One region of the Nonomuraea sp. NPDC052116 genome, then DNA from elsewhere that is predicted to be linked to it. Evidence: riboswitches for the same ligand, from Rfam matches in the RefSeq annotation. Region 1 holds a riboswitch; the other holds the start of a gene.
The links. Region 1 has a riboswitch for glycine ahead of gcvT (glycine cleavage system aminomethyltransferase GcvT). Riboswitches for the same ligand answer to the same signal wherever they lie in the genome.

Region 1 (6,777 bases):
CAGAAAGGGAGCCTGATGCCCGAACACACCGAGAGGCCCCGGCCACGCGGAGAGGCGGCCTGATGCCCGAACGCACGGACGCGCAACGGACACCCCCGCGCGGCAAGGGGGCCGCGATGCGGCAGTACGCGGGCAACCGCGTCGGCCTGGCCATCGTGGGCGCCACGCTGCTGGGCCTGGGCATGTACGCCTGGCTCCGCGGCCACGGCCGCTTCTTCGACCTGCCCGCCACCGCCAAGGTCCTCCCGGCCCAGGCCCGCCGGGCGCTGGCCGACGAGCCCTGGCCCCTGTGGGTGCTGGCCCTGAGCTTCCTGCTCCTGTCGCTGGTCTCGCTCCGCTGGCTCCTGCTCAGCCTCGGCTGGGGCCGCCGCGGCGCCCGCAACGGCACGGGCACCGCGATGCTCTTCGTCGGGCTGAAGGGCGTGGAAGGGCTGGGCCGGTCGGCGGTGCGGGTCACCGAGAACGGCCTGCGCGTCACCCTGACGTGCCCGTCCACCGCGGACGTGGGCGCGGTGGTGAGCAAACTGGACCACGACATCGTCGGCAGGATCCGCCGCGAGGTCCGCGACGACGAGGCGAGCACCGTCGTCCGCCTGCACGTCCGCCGCTGACGCGGCCGTCAGGGTGAGGTCAGCACTCGATCACGTTGACGGCCAGGCCGCCGCGTGAGGTCTCCTTGTACTTGTCCAGCATGTCCCGCCCGGTGTCCCGCATCGTCTTGATGGCACGATCCAGCGGCACGAAGTGGCGGCCGTCGCCGCGCAGGGCGATCCGGGCGGCCGTGATGGCCTTGTTGGAGGCCACCGCGTTCCGCTCGATGCACGGGATCTGGACCAGGCCGCCGATCGGGTCGCAGGTCAGGCCCAGGTTGTGCTCGATGCCGATCTCGGCCGCGTTCTCGACCTGCTCGGGCGTGCCGCCGAGGGCCTCCGTGAGGCCGGCCGAGGCCATCGAGCAGGCGGAGCCGACCTCGCCCTGGCAGCCCACCTCGGCGCCCGAGATCGAGGCGTTCTCCTTGAACAGCACGCCGATCGCGCCCGCCGTCAGCAGGAAGCGGACCACGCCCTCCTCGTCCGCGTGCGGGACGAAGCGGGTGTAGTACGTCAGGACGGCCGGGATGATGCCGGCGGCGCCGTTGGTGGGGGCGGTGACGATGCGGCCCCCGGCGGCGTTCTCCTCGTTGACCGCCAGCGCGAACAGCGCGACCCAGTCCATGGCCTGCAGCGGGTCCTTCTCCGCCGGCTCCGACTGCAGGCGGCGGTGGAGCTGGTTGGCGCGGCGCTTGACCTTGAGACCGCCGGGCAGGACGCCCTCCTTGGAGATGCCCCGGCGCACGCACTCCGACATGACCGCCCAGAGCCGCAGCAGGCCCGAGCGGATCTCCTCCTCGGTGCGGCCGAACGCCTTCTCGTTCTCCAGCATCAGCGCGGAGATCGACAGGCCCGTGTTGGAGCAGTGCTTGAGCAGCTCCTCGCCCGTGGTGAACGGGTAGGGCAGGACGGTGTCGTCCGGCTTGATGCGGTCGGCGCCCGTGGCCTTCTCGTCGACGACGAAGCCGCCGCCCACCGAGAAGTAGACCTTCTCCTTGAGCTGCTCGCCGTCGGCGTCGTACGCGGTGAAGCGCATGCCGTTCGGGTGCTCGGGCAGCGAGATCTTGCGCTCGAAGACGAGGTGCTCGCCCACGACGAAGCGGATCTCGTGCGTCCCGTACAGCTTGACCGTGCCCGACTCGCGCATCTCGGCCAGGCGGCCGTCGATGGAGTCGACGTCGACGAGCTCGGGCTTCTCGCCGGACAGGCCGAGCAGGACCGCCTTGTCGCTGCCGTGGCCCTTGCCGGTCAGGCCGAGCGAGCCGTACAGGATGGCCTCGACCCGCGTGACCCGGGAGAGCAGCCCGTCGTCGTGCAGCCCGCGGGCGAACTTGTGCGCGGCCGCCATCGGGCCTCCCGTGTGGGAGCTCGACGGGCCGATGCCGATTTTGAAAAGGTCGAAGACGCTGATCGCCATTGCCTGATATTTTCTCGGTCGAAACGGGCAGGGCTTGTCCGTCGCCTACCTCAGCTGAGGGAAGCGAGAAGCCGCTCCTTTGAGGGAGCGGAGGAGTCACTGATGGCGCCTCTCATGAGCGCAGTGCCGGGGCCCGTCGCAGGGCCCCGGCGAAAAAGGTCAGGAATCGCCTGAGGTGAGTGCCTTGTACTCCTCGGCGGAGAGCACGTCCTCGGCGTCGCCCTCGACGCGCACCCGGAACATCCAGCCGTCGCCATACGGGTCACTGTTGACCAGGCTCGGGTCGTCGACCACGGCCTGGTTCACCTCGACGATCTCACCCCCGACGGGGGTGTAGATCTCGTTCACCGACTTGGTCGACTCCACCTCGCCGACGGATTCGCCCGGCTCGACGCTCGAGCCGACGTCGGGGAGCTGCACAAAGACGACGTCACCAAGAGATTCGGCGGCGAAGGCCGTGACGCCGATGGTCACGGTGAGGCCGTCGTCGAGGCCGGCCACCCACTCGTGCTCCTTGGTGTAGCCCAGGTCGTCAGGGATGTTGCTCACTTGTTCCTCCTGTAGAAGGGCAGCTCTACCAGGTCCATAGGTTCATGGCTGCCCCGGATGTCCACGGCCAGGCCTGACTCGGCCTCGGTGTCCACGTAGGCCATCGCGATGGGCCTGCCCAGGCTCTGGGAGGGCGCACCGCTGGTGACCTCGCCGACGACGGCGCCGTCTTTGGTGACCGGGTAGCCGTGGCGCGGCACCCGGCGTCCCCGCGCGACCAGGCCGACGAGCCGGCGCCGGGGCGGGTCGTCCTTGACCGCCTCGAGCGCCGACCGGCCGACGAAGTCGCCCGGCTTGTCGAATTTCACCACTCTGCCCAGCCCCGCGTCGAACGGGGTCAGCTCGACGCCCAGTTCGTTGCCGTAGAGCGGCATGCCGGCCTCGAGCCTGAGGGTGTCGCGGCTGGACAGGCCGGCGGGCTTGAGGCCGTGCGGCTCGCCCGCCGCCATGAGCGCGTGCCAGAGCGGCACCGCGTCCTGGTTGGCGACGAACAGCTCGAACCCGTCCTCGCCGGTGTAGCCGGTGCGGGCGATCAGCGCCTGCCGCCCGTCGACCAGGTCGGGCAGGCCCGCGTAGTACTTGAGCCCGTCGAGGTCGGCGTCGGTGAGCGTGGCGAGGATCTCCTGGGACCGAGGCCCCTGTACGGCGATCAGCGCGTACTGGTCCGACCGGTCCTCGACCAGCACGTCGTACGCCTTCGACCGCTCAATCAGCTCTTTTGCCACTTTTTCGTAGTTCGAGGCGTTTGCCACGACCATGAACTCGTCGTCGTCGAGCCGGTAGACGATGAGATCGTCGAGCACCCCGCCCCGCTCGTTGACGATCATCGTGTATCTGGCCCGCCCGGTCGCCAGCGCCGACAGGTGGCCGACCAGCGCGTAGTCGAGCGCCTGCCCGGCCTGCGGCCCGGTCAGGAAGATCTCGCCCATGTGGGAGAGGTCGAACAGCCCGGCCGCCTGGCGAACGGCGTTGTGCTCTGCGGACTCGCTCCCGTACCGGAGCGGCATGAGCCACCCGGCGAAGTCGGTGAGCGTGGCGCCGAGGCTCTCGTGAACGTCTCGTAGCGGTGTTGGTCGGGACATTTGTCGCACCTCTGGACAGGATTGGATGCCAGCATCCTCCCCCTCTGTCATCGATGCCTGAGAGCTTCGCCCGAGTTTTGCCGGACTTTCACCTTCGGCGAGGCCCCGCGGGCCTGCTTTCCAGAGGTCACCTCCGGACGGGAAACGTGGCAGATCTCCCGTCCGGCGTCCGCGCGGTCCTTTGCCTTGAGAGGTTTGCGGGGAGGGCTTGCTCCTTCAGGGACCCTGACCGGCTGCCAGGGCGCTCTCCCGCACGGTTTCGCCGGTGATGCCCGTCAGCCTAGTGCCGCGATGGGGTTGTTGTCGCGTTCTGATTGCTCATGAACCACTCCGGGGGGTGGTGACGTCGAAAGGATATGAATCGGCGAACGGCGACTTTCGGCCTGCTGGCCACCCTGGCCCTCGCGGGCTGCAGCGCGTCGGAGGCCGCGCCCCCGCCCCGTTACGAGGCCGGTGGGACGGTGCTCGAAGGCGGCGGGCACGGGCCGCAGCTGTGCCTGACGGTCATGACGTCGTTGCCGCCGCAGTGCAGCGGTCTTGACGTCGTCGGCTGGGACTGGAGCAAGGTGGATCACGAGTCGCAGGGCGGCGTGAAGTGGGGCGAATACCACGTCGTGGGCACCTGGGACGGCACCAGGCTGACGCTCACCGAGCCGCCGGGCGCGCCCCAGAAGGCGGCCCCCGCTCGCAAGGAGGACTTCACGAGCCCGTGCCCGGCGCCGGAGGGCGGCTGGCGGCCCGTCGATCCCGCCAAGGCCACCCAGCAGGCGCTGGACAAGGCGATGGCACGGGCCGGAACGGTCGAGGAGTTCGCGGGCGCCTGGCTCGACCAGAGCTACATGGACGGGCTCCCCGCGGAGTCGCCGGAGGCCAACGACCCGCTGCGGCTGGTGCTCAACCTGAAGTTCACCGGCGACCTGTCCGGCCGTGAGGCGTGGGTCCGCGAGGTGTGGGGCGGCGCGCTGTGCGTCAGCGGCGCGGCACGCAGCGAGAGCGAGTTGCAGGCGATCCAGCAGGAGGTCGAGGCCGAGTTGGGCGACCGTCTCGTCTCGGCGTCCTCCAGCGTGCTGCGCAACCAGGTGGAGGCGCAGGTCTGGGTGGCCACCGACGAGCAGCGCCGGGATCTCGACGCCAAGCACGGCGCCGGAGCCGTGGTGCTGAACGGCGTGCTCAAACAGGTGGGGTGAAAACGGGGCGGCAGGCCGCCACGAGCGCCTCGAAGAGGGCGCCGTCCTCGGCCGCCTCGGGGTGCCACTGCACGGCCACGGCGAAGGGGGCCGAGTCCAGCTCGACCGCCTCGATCGTGCCGTCACCGGCGGTGGCGGTGACCGTGAGGCCGTCCGCGAGCCGGTCGATGGCCTGGTGGTGGTAGTGGGGGACGGTCACGGGCTCCGTGCCCAGCGCCTTGGCCAGGCGGCTGCCGGGGACGGGCGTGACGGGCAGCGGGCCGAACCGGCCGGGAGCGGGGGAGTGGCCGGTGTGCCCCACGACGTCGGGGAGGTGCTGGTGGAGGGTGCCGCCGAGGGCGACGTTGAGCACCTGGAGGCCGCGGCAGATGCCGAGGTACGGCAGGCCGGCGTCGAGGGCCGCCGCGATCAGCCCAAACTCCGCCTCATCCCGAAATTTGCGGATATAGCCGGTTTGATCCCCAGGTTCCTGCCCGTACCGGGCCGGATCGACGTCCCCGCCACCGGCCAGGATCAGGCCGTCCAGGCGGCCGACGACCTGCGCGGGCTCGCCGGCCGGCGGCAGCACGATCGGCTGCCCGCCGGCGCGTACGACCTGCTCCACGTACATGTACGGCAGGAGCGCCACGGTCATGTCCCAGACCGTGAACTTCGCCGGCTCCACGTACGACGTGATGCCGATGACGGGACGCTGCACGATATGACCCCCGAGAAACCAGAACAGAGCTACAGCGGCGTGACGTAGGCGCCGGAGATGCCCCCGTCCACCAGGAACTCACTACCCGTGATGAACGACGCGTCGTCGCTGGCCAGGAACGCCACCGCCGCCGCGATCTCCGAGGCCTCGGCGAAGCGCCCGACGGGGATGTGCACCAGCCGCCGCTGCGCCCGCTCCGGGTCCTTGGCGAACAGCTCCTGCAGCAGCGGCGTGTTCACCGGCCCGGGGCACAGCGCGTTCACCCTGATGCCCTCCCGGGCGAACTGCACGCCCAGCTCGCGCGACATCGCCAGCACGCCGCCCTTGGACGCCGTGTACGAGATCTGCGAGGTCGCCGACCCCATGACGGCCACGAACGACGCGGTGTTGATGATCGAGCCCTTGCCCTGCCGCCGCATGTACGGGATGGCGTGCTTGCAGCAGAGGTAGACGCTGGTCAGGTTCACCTCCTGGACCCGGCGCCAGGCGTCGATGCCGGTCTCCAGGATCGAGTCGTCGTCGGGCGGCGAGATGCCGGCGTTGTTGAAGGCGATGTCCACGCTGCCGTAGGTGTCGAAGGCGGTCCGGAACATCCTGACGACGTCGTCCTCGTCGGTGACGTCGGCCTTGACGAAGAGGCCGCCGACCTCGTTCGCGGCCTTGACGCCGGCCTCCTCGTCGACGTCCACGCAGACGACCTTGGCGCCCTCCTCGGCGAGCCTGCGTGCCGTGGCCAGCCCGATGCCGCTGCCCGCGCCGGTGATGACGGCCACCCGATCCTGCAAACGCTGCACTTTCACTCCCAGGAGATGAAGACGTTCTTGGTCTCGGTGAACGCCGCCAGGGCGTCAGGGCCGAGCTCCCTGCCGAGACCGGACTGCTTGAAGCCGCCGAAGGGGGTCCAGTAGCGGACCGACGAGTGCGAGTTGACCGAGAGCGCGCCCGACTCGACGGCCCTGGCCACGCGTAGCGCCCGCCCGACGTCGCGGGTCCAGATGGAGCCGCTCAGGCCGTACGGGGTGTCGTTCGCGATGCGTACGGCCTCCGCCTCGTCCTCGAAGCGCACCACGGACATGACAGGACCGAAGATCTCCTCGGTGAAGGCCGGGTCGGTGAGCTCCGGCGTCAGCACGGTCGGCGGGAACCAGAAGCCCTTGCCCTCGGGGCAGGATCCTTGCAGGTAGGGGGTGCCCTGGACGAAGCCGCGGACCCGGTCGAGGTGTTCGGCGCTGATCAGCGGGCCCATCTCGGTGCC
Region 2 (6,777 bases), on a different contig from region 1:
AGCTCGGCGAGGATGGCGGCGGCGCCGTCGAGATCACCGCGTTCGGCCAGGCGGCGGGCGGCGTCGAGGGGCGGGGTCTCCAGCTCTGAGGACGTCAAGAGAGCTCCTTCTGGCGACGGTCGCACCGAGCCTAACCATTTCTGTCGATCATGTCTGCTCAGTTGACGCGGAAGGACTGATCGGCTTCGGACCCCTGCGCAGCAGCACGCGTACGGTCCTGATCATGACCAGCCCGAACGCGAGCTGGAACACCGCCTGCCCCACCACCAGCGGCCCCTCGGCCAGCACGACCGACACGCCGGAGGCCACCCCGGCGGCCACCTGTAAGCCGACCAGCATCGCCCCGGTGGACGCCCACGACACCATGCGCACCGCCAGCACCAGCTCGTGCAGGAACAACGCCGCCCCGAACGACCTGTGAACCCAGTGCACGCCGCTCCCGAGGGTGTAGGGCGTGAGCAGGATCCCTACCAGCAGCACCGCGAACGAGTCCCCAGCCGCCGCCACGAACCGCGGCGCGGGGAGGGCGGGCGCGGCGGCCCGCAGCGCTCTCCGGGTGTAGAGGGCCGCGCCGAGGAACCCGACGGCGTACGGGACGACCGTGCGCCAGTGGACGCCGAAGTCGCTCATCCCGCAGTTGAAGGAGAGGCACCCGGGCATGATCACCAGGCAGACGGTCAGCCCGGATAACAGGCACACCTGCCCCTTGACCAGGTCGCCCACCGCGCCGTCGCCCATCACCGGCCTCCCAGCCGATGATCCCACGCCAACCCGGCCCCCGCGATGCCCGTGGTCGGCGCGGGCGCGGTGGTGAAGCCGCGCCCGCGGTGAACCTCTAGTCCTCGTACGCCTCCAGCGGCGGGCAGGAGCAGACCAGGTTGCGGTCCCCGTAGGCCTGGTCGATCCGGCGCACCGGCACCCAGTACTTCCCGTCCCGCACCGACGGCAACGGATAGGCGGCCTCGCCGCGCGTGTACGGGTGGGTCCACTCGTCGGCGCTGACCGACTCGGCCGTGTGGGGCGCGTTCCGCAGCGGGTTGTCCGCCGGGTCATAGGCCCCCGACGCCACCTTGTCGATCTCGCCGCGGATGGCGATCAGCGCGTCCACGAACCGGTCGAGCTCCCCGAGGTCCTCGCTCTCGGTCGGCTCGATCATCAGCGTCCCCGCCACGGGGAACGACATGGTCGGCGCGTGGAAGCCGTAGTCGATGAGCCGCTTGGCCACGTCGTCCACGGTGACCCCGGTCTCCTTGGTGATCTGCCGCAGGTCGACGATGCACTCGTGGGCCACCAGCCCGCCGCGCCCCGTGTAGAGCACGGGGTAGTGCGGGGCGAGCCGCCTGGCCAGGTAGTTGGCCGACAGGATGGCCTGCTCGGTGGCCGCCGTGAGCCCCTCGGAGCCCATCATCCTGATGTAGGCCCACGAGATCGGCAGGATCCCCGCCGAGCCGTACGGGGCCGCCGAGACGGGACCCACCGGCGTGCCGTCGTGCAGCGGGTGACCGGGCAGGAAGGCCGCCAGGTGGCCGCGGACCGCGACGGGGCCGACGCCCGGACCGCCGCCGCCGTGCGGGATGCAGAACGTCTTGTGCAGGTTGAGGTGGGACACGTCGGCCCCGAACTCGCCCGGCTTGGCCAGCCCGACCAGCGCGTTGAGGTTGGCCCCGTCCACGTAGACCTGGCCGCCGGCCTCGTGCACCTTGGCGCACACCTCGGTGATCGTCTCCTCGTACACGCCATGCGTCGAGGGGTACGTCACCATGATCGCGGCCAGCGCGTCACGGTGCTTGTCGATCTTGGCGTCGAGGTCGGCCAGGTCCACGTTGCCGTCGGAGTCGCAGGCCACGACCACGACCCGCATGCCCGCCATGATCGCGCTGGCGGCGTTGGTGCCGTGGGCGGAGGACGGGATGAGGCAGACGTCGCGCTCGCCGTGGCCGTTCGCGCGATGGTAGGCGCGGATGGCCAGCAGTCCGGCGAACTCGCCCTGCGAGCCGGCGTTCGGCTGGATGGAGACGCGGTCGTAGCCGGTCACCTCGGCCAGCCAGCCCTCCAGCGTGCCGATCAGCTCGCGGTAGCCCTCGGCCTGGTCGTCCGGCGCGTACGGGTGGATCGCGGCGAACTCGGGCCAGGTGATCGGCTCCATCTCGGTGGTCGCGTTCAGCTTCATCGTGCAGGAGCCGAGCGGGATCATGGAGCGGTCGAGCGCGATGTCCTTGTCCTGCAGCTTGCGCAGGTAGCGCAGCATGGCGGTCTCGGAGCGGTGGCTGTGGAAGACCGGGTGGGTGAGGTAGCCGGACTCGCGCGCCAGCGAGGCGGGCAGCGCGTCCGCGTCCAGGGCCACGTCGGCCTGCTCGACGCCGAAGGCGGCCCACACCTTGGCGACCTCGGCGGCGCCGGTCTTCTCGTCGCAGGAGATCGACACGTGGTCGTCGTCGACCCGCCAGAGGTTCACGCCCTGCTCGACGGCGGCGGCGACCACCTCGGCGGCCCGGCCGGGCACGCGTACGAGCACGGTGTCGAAGAACTCGCGGTGCACGACCTCCAGGCCCGCCTGGCGCAGCCCTTCGGCCAGGGCCACGGCGTGCCGGTGCGCCCGGTGGGCGATCCGGCGCAGCCCCTCGGGGCCGTGGTAGACGGCGTACATGCTCGCGATGACGGCGAGCAGGACCTGCGCGGTGCAGATGTTGCTGGTGGCCTTCTCGCGGCGGATGTGCTGCTCGCGGGTCTGCAGGGCCAGCCGGTACGCGGGGTCGCCGTCGGCGTCCACCGACACACCCACCAGGCGGCCGGGGAGCTGGCGCTGCAGGCCCTCGCGTACGGACATGTAGGCCGCGTGCGGCCCGCCGAACCCGAACGGCACCCCGAACCGCTGCGAGGACCCGATCGCGATGTCGGCGCCCAGCTCGCCGGGCGCGGCCACGAGGGTGAGGGCCAGCAGGTCGGCGGCGGCCACGACGAGCGCGCCCGCCTCGTGCGCGGCGGCGGCCACGGCGCGGAAGTCACGCAGCCGCCCGGACGCGCCCGGGTACTGGACGAGCACGCCGAAGCACTCGGGCAGCCCGCCTTCGAGGGAGTGCTCCACCAGCGTGATGCCCAGGGGCTCGGCCCTGGTGGCGAGCACGGCCTTGGTCTGCGGCAGCGCGTCGGCGTCCACCACGAACACGCTGCTCTTGGACTTGCCCGCGCGGCGGGCCAGGGTCATCGCCTCGGCGGCGGCCGTGGCCTCGTCGAGGAGGGAGGCGCCCGCGACGGGCAGGCCCGTGAGGTCGGAGACGACGGTCTGGAAGTTCAGCAGCGCCTCGAGGCGGCCCTGCGAGATCTCCGGCTGGTACGGGGTGTAGGCGGTGTACCAGCCCGGGTTCTCCAGCAGGTTGCGCCGGATGACGGCGGGGGTGATCGTGTCGTGGTAGCCCAGGCCGATCATGGAGGTGAGCACGCGGTTGCGCCCCGCGAGGGCGCGCAGCTCGGCGATGGCCTCGGCCTCGCCGACGGCGGCGGGCAGCTGGAGCCGGTCCTTGGCCCTGATGGCCTCGGGGACGGCCACGGCCACCAGATCCGCCACGGACTCGAAGCCCACGGCCTCGAGCATGCGCTGCTGCTCGGCCGCGGATGGGCCGATGTGCCTGGACGAGAACGGCGGAGCTGACAGGTCGGTCATGGAACAGTGCCTCCCGAGGCTATGGAGACCGGCGCCGTGGCGCGGGCGAGTGCCGGATCTCCCCCTCTGTCAGCGCGGCGACGCCGCGACCTGAGAGCTTCACCCCGGGAATGGGGCTTGCACCGTCGGTGAGGCGCGCCTGGCGGGTGCGCCTGCTTTCCAGAGTTGCCTCACCCGAGCGGTACAGGGTGCCTGAGAGATTCCGGGGAGGGTTGCTCCTTCGGCGCCCTGAGACCCGCGGGTCCCAGGGACTCTCCCGCACGGGGTCATCAGCCTTGCTGTCCTAGATTACAACCCTCCGCGTTACGCATGAATTTCCCCGTCGATGCGTTATGTGCGGATTGCCCGGTGGGCCGCGTCCGGCGGCCCACGGCAGAAGGGGGTGTGCTAGCTGAGGCGCCGCGCGCGGCGACGGCGGGCGAGCTCGTCAGCGGGGTGGTCGGCCGGGACGCTGTCCTCGACCGCCGCTCGTTCCCCCGGCAGCTCCGCGAGGGAGCCCTCGACCTCTCGCCAGACCCGGCCGAGCGCGATGCCGAACACGCCCTGACCGCCTTGGAGCAGGTCTATCACCTCGTCGGCCGAGGTGCACTCGTAGACGCTGACGCCGTCGCTCATGAGCGTGATCTGCGCGAGGTCGGCGACCCCGCGGTCACGCAGATGCTGGACGGCCGTACGGATCTGCTGCAGCGACACCCCGGTGTCGAGGAGCCGCTTGACGACCTTGAGCACCAGGATGTCCCGGAAGCTGTAGAGCCGCTGGGAGCCCGAGCCCTGCGCGGCTCTTATCGTGGGCTCCACGAGGCCCGTGCGCGCCCAGTAGTCGAGCTGCCTGTAGGTGATGCCGGCCGCCGCGCAGGCCGTCGGCCCGCGGTATCCGATGTCCGCCGGCAGCGACGCCGGCTGTTCGTCGAAGAGCAGGCCCTGCTCTCCGGCACGCTGCCGCGCGCTCTCGCGCCGAACCGGATCTTCCTGGCCGGCCGTCTTTCCCTCGCCGCTGCTGACCGCCACGCGGACCTCCGGCTTTCTCTCATCCCGCGGCCTGATCTGGGGGTTCGTAAAGGGCGACCACGGGTTTCACTTGCACCGTAGGACCGTGACCATGCTCAGTCAACGATCCGGCTCGGCGCGTCGTGAAGCGTAAATGCACCGAAATACCTACCCCGCCCTGCCGAAGTCTTCGGGAGTGATCGTGTCAAGGAACTCTCTGAACTTCTCCACCTCGTCTTCCTGGTCGTCCGGGATGATCACCCCGGCCTCCTGGACGACCTCCTCGCTGGCGAAGATGCGCGCTCCGGTGCGCAGGGCGAGCGCGATCGAGTCGGACGGCCGCGCGCTCACCTCCACGCCGTTGGAGAAGACCAGGTCGGCGAAGAAGATGCCGTCGCGCAAGGCGACGATGTTGACCGCTCGCAGGCCGACGCCCAGAGCGCTCAGCACGTCTCGGAAGAGGTCGTGGGTGAGCGGACGCGGCGGTGGCTCCTCCGCTTGGGCCAGCGCGATGGCCGTCGCCTCGGTCATGCCAATCCATATAGGAAGGAACCGCTCCCCGTGTGCCTCCTTGAGCAAGACGATCGGCTGATTTGTGGGCATTTCAACTCGAACGCCCACGACCTCCATCTGCAACACGGGCTGCTCCGTATTCCTGACCGGTCACCCGGCACAGCTATTTGCGGGTCGCTACTGCTGACTGGCTACTGCAATTCAACGTAACACCCGGCGGGCATGGAATGCGCCTCCGCCTCCCAGCTCGCCAGGGTCTCAACGCCCCAGCACGGACCGGATCCCCGACCGCACAAGGGATGCGTGCAGGTCGAGCAGGAGTGTGGAAAGCTCCCTGGCGACCTCGTCGGCCTCCCCGATGGCGCCGGGGGCCCGCCGTTTGAGTATGGGCGCGACCGCCTGCTCGACGAGCCCGCACTCGCGCTCGGCCGCGGCCTTGACCGCCCGCAGGTGGCGGGCGCGCAGGCCGAAGCGGGCCAGCGCGCCGATGCTGCGGGCCACGTTGAGCGCCTCTTCGTCGTAGCGCCTGGCCACCGGGGCGAGCAGGCCGTAGTCCTCGAGCTCGGTGAGCGTCTCGTCGTCGATCTCCGCCGCCTCGAGCAGCTCGGCCCGGCTGAGCCGGACCTCCGTCTTCTCCTGGACGGCGCGCGGGCGGCCGAAGCTCTCGGCCATCCTGTCCTTGATCACCCGCAGCGGCAGGTAATGGTCGCGCTGCTCGCGCAGGATGAAGCGCAGCTGCTCCACGTGCAGGTGAGTGAACTTGCGGTAGCCGGACGGGCTGCGCTCCGGCTCGATCAGCCCCTCACCCTCCAGGAAGCGGATCTTGGAGATCGTCACATCGGGGAACTCGCCCTGCAGGAGCGCGAGCACCTCCCCGATGCTCATGTGAGAGCGTGCCGCCTGGGAGGTCATGTGACCTCCCGGGACGGCGCGTCCACGAGTCGCTCGCTCGGCTCGATCATGCGCCGGCGTGGGTCCGCATCAGGAAGACGAGGCGGAACTTGCCGATCTGCACCTCGTCTCCGGAGTGCAGGGGAACCTCCTCGATGCGTTCCCTGTTGACGTAGGTGCCGTTGAGGCTGCCCACGTCGCGTACGGAGAACTGACCGCCGGGGTGGCGGTAGAACTCGACGTGGCGGCGGGAGACCGTGATGTCGTCGAGGAAGATGTCGCTCTCCGGGTGGCGCCCGGTCGTGGTGAGGTTCTTGTCCAGCCGGAAACGGCTCCCCTGGTTGGGGCCCCTGGTCACCGTGAGCAGCGCCGTGCCGGGCGGCAGCTGCTCGACCAGAGCCCGCTCCGCCAGGAGCATGTCGCCTGCCTCAGCCTCGTATGCCTCGATTCCCGCGATGGAGATCGTCGACGTGGTGTCCCCGGAGACCTCGGGTCTGGTCAGCGGTGACCCACAGCGGGAACAGAAACGGGCATCCTCGGGGTTGGCGTGCCCGCACTGCGTGCAGTAGACGCTCGGCATCGATCGGCTCGGCCTCCTACCGCGAAGACGCGGCGACGGTGCTCAAAGACGCGCCTCGCTTCGCTTTTTCAAGTTTGCGAATGCCGCAAGATACGCTGATCAGCGGCAAAGGTCAAGGCGGGGCACTGGACTGTGGTTTGGACGC

Region 2: it holds a riboswitch for glycine, as region 1 does, so the genes downstream of both, gcvP (aminomethyl-transferring glycine dehydrogenase) here and gcvT (glycine cleavage system aminomethyltransferase GcvT) in region 1, are expected to answer to the same signal.

The regions. Positions count from the first base shown of each region.
Region 1 is NZ_JBFAWA010000015.1:227,418-234,194, reverse strand. It holds gene AB0L65_RS28405 (DUF6286 domain-containing protein) at 1-16, shown strand, start outside; gene AB0L65_RS28400 (hypothetical protein) at 63-611, shown strand; gene AB0L65_RS28395 (L-serine ammonia-lyase) at 631-2,007, opposite strand; gene gcvH (glycine cleavage system protein GcvH) at 2,167-2,556, opposite strand; gene gcvT (glycine cleavage system aminomethyltransferase GcvT) at 2,553-3,638, opposite strand; glycine riboswitch at 3,673-3,772, opposite strand; glycine riboswitch at 3,803-3,900, opposite strand; gene AB0L65_RS28380 (hypothetical protein) at 3,995-4,825, shown strand; gene AB0L65_RS28375 (gamma-glutamyl-gamma-aminobutyrate hydrolase family protein) at 4,809-5,522, opposite strand; gene AB0L65_RS28370 (3-oxoacyl-ACP reductase) at 5,552-6,316, opposite strand; gene AB0L65_RS28365 (aldehyde dehydrogenase family protein) at 6,319-6,777, opposite strand, start outside.
Region 2 is NZ_JBFAWA010000003.1:363,691-370,467, forward strand. It holds gene AB0L65_RS07280 (tetratricopeptide repeat protein) at 1-98, opposite strand, end outside; gene AB0L65_RS07285 (hypothetical protein) at 148-738, opposite strand; gene gcvP (aminomethyl-transferring glycine dehydrogenase) at 836-3,661, opposite strand; glycine riboswitch at 3,831-3,930, opposite strand; gene AB0L65_RS07295 (MerR family transcriptional regulator) at 4,049-4,669, opposite strand; gene AB0L65_RS07300 (bifunctional nuclease family protein) at 4,817-5,287, opposite strand; gene AB0L65_RS07305 (MerR family transcriptional regulator) at 5,420-6,046, opposite strand; gene AB0L65_RS07310 (FHA domain-containing protein) at 6,120-6,632, opposite strand.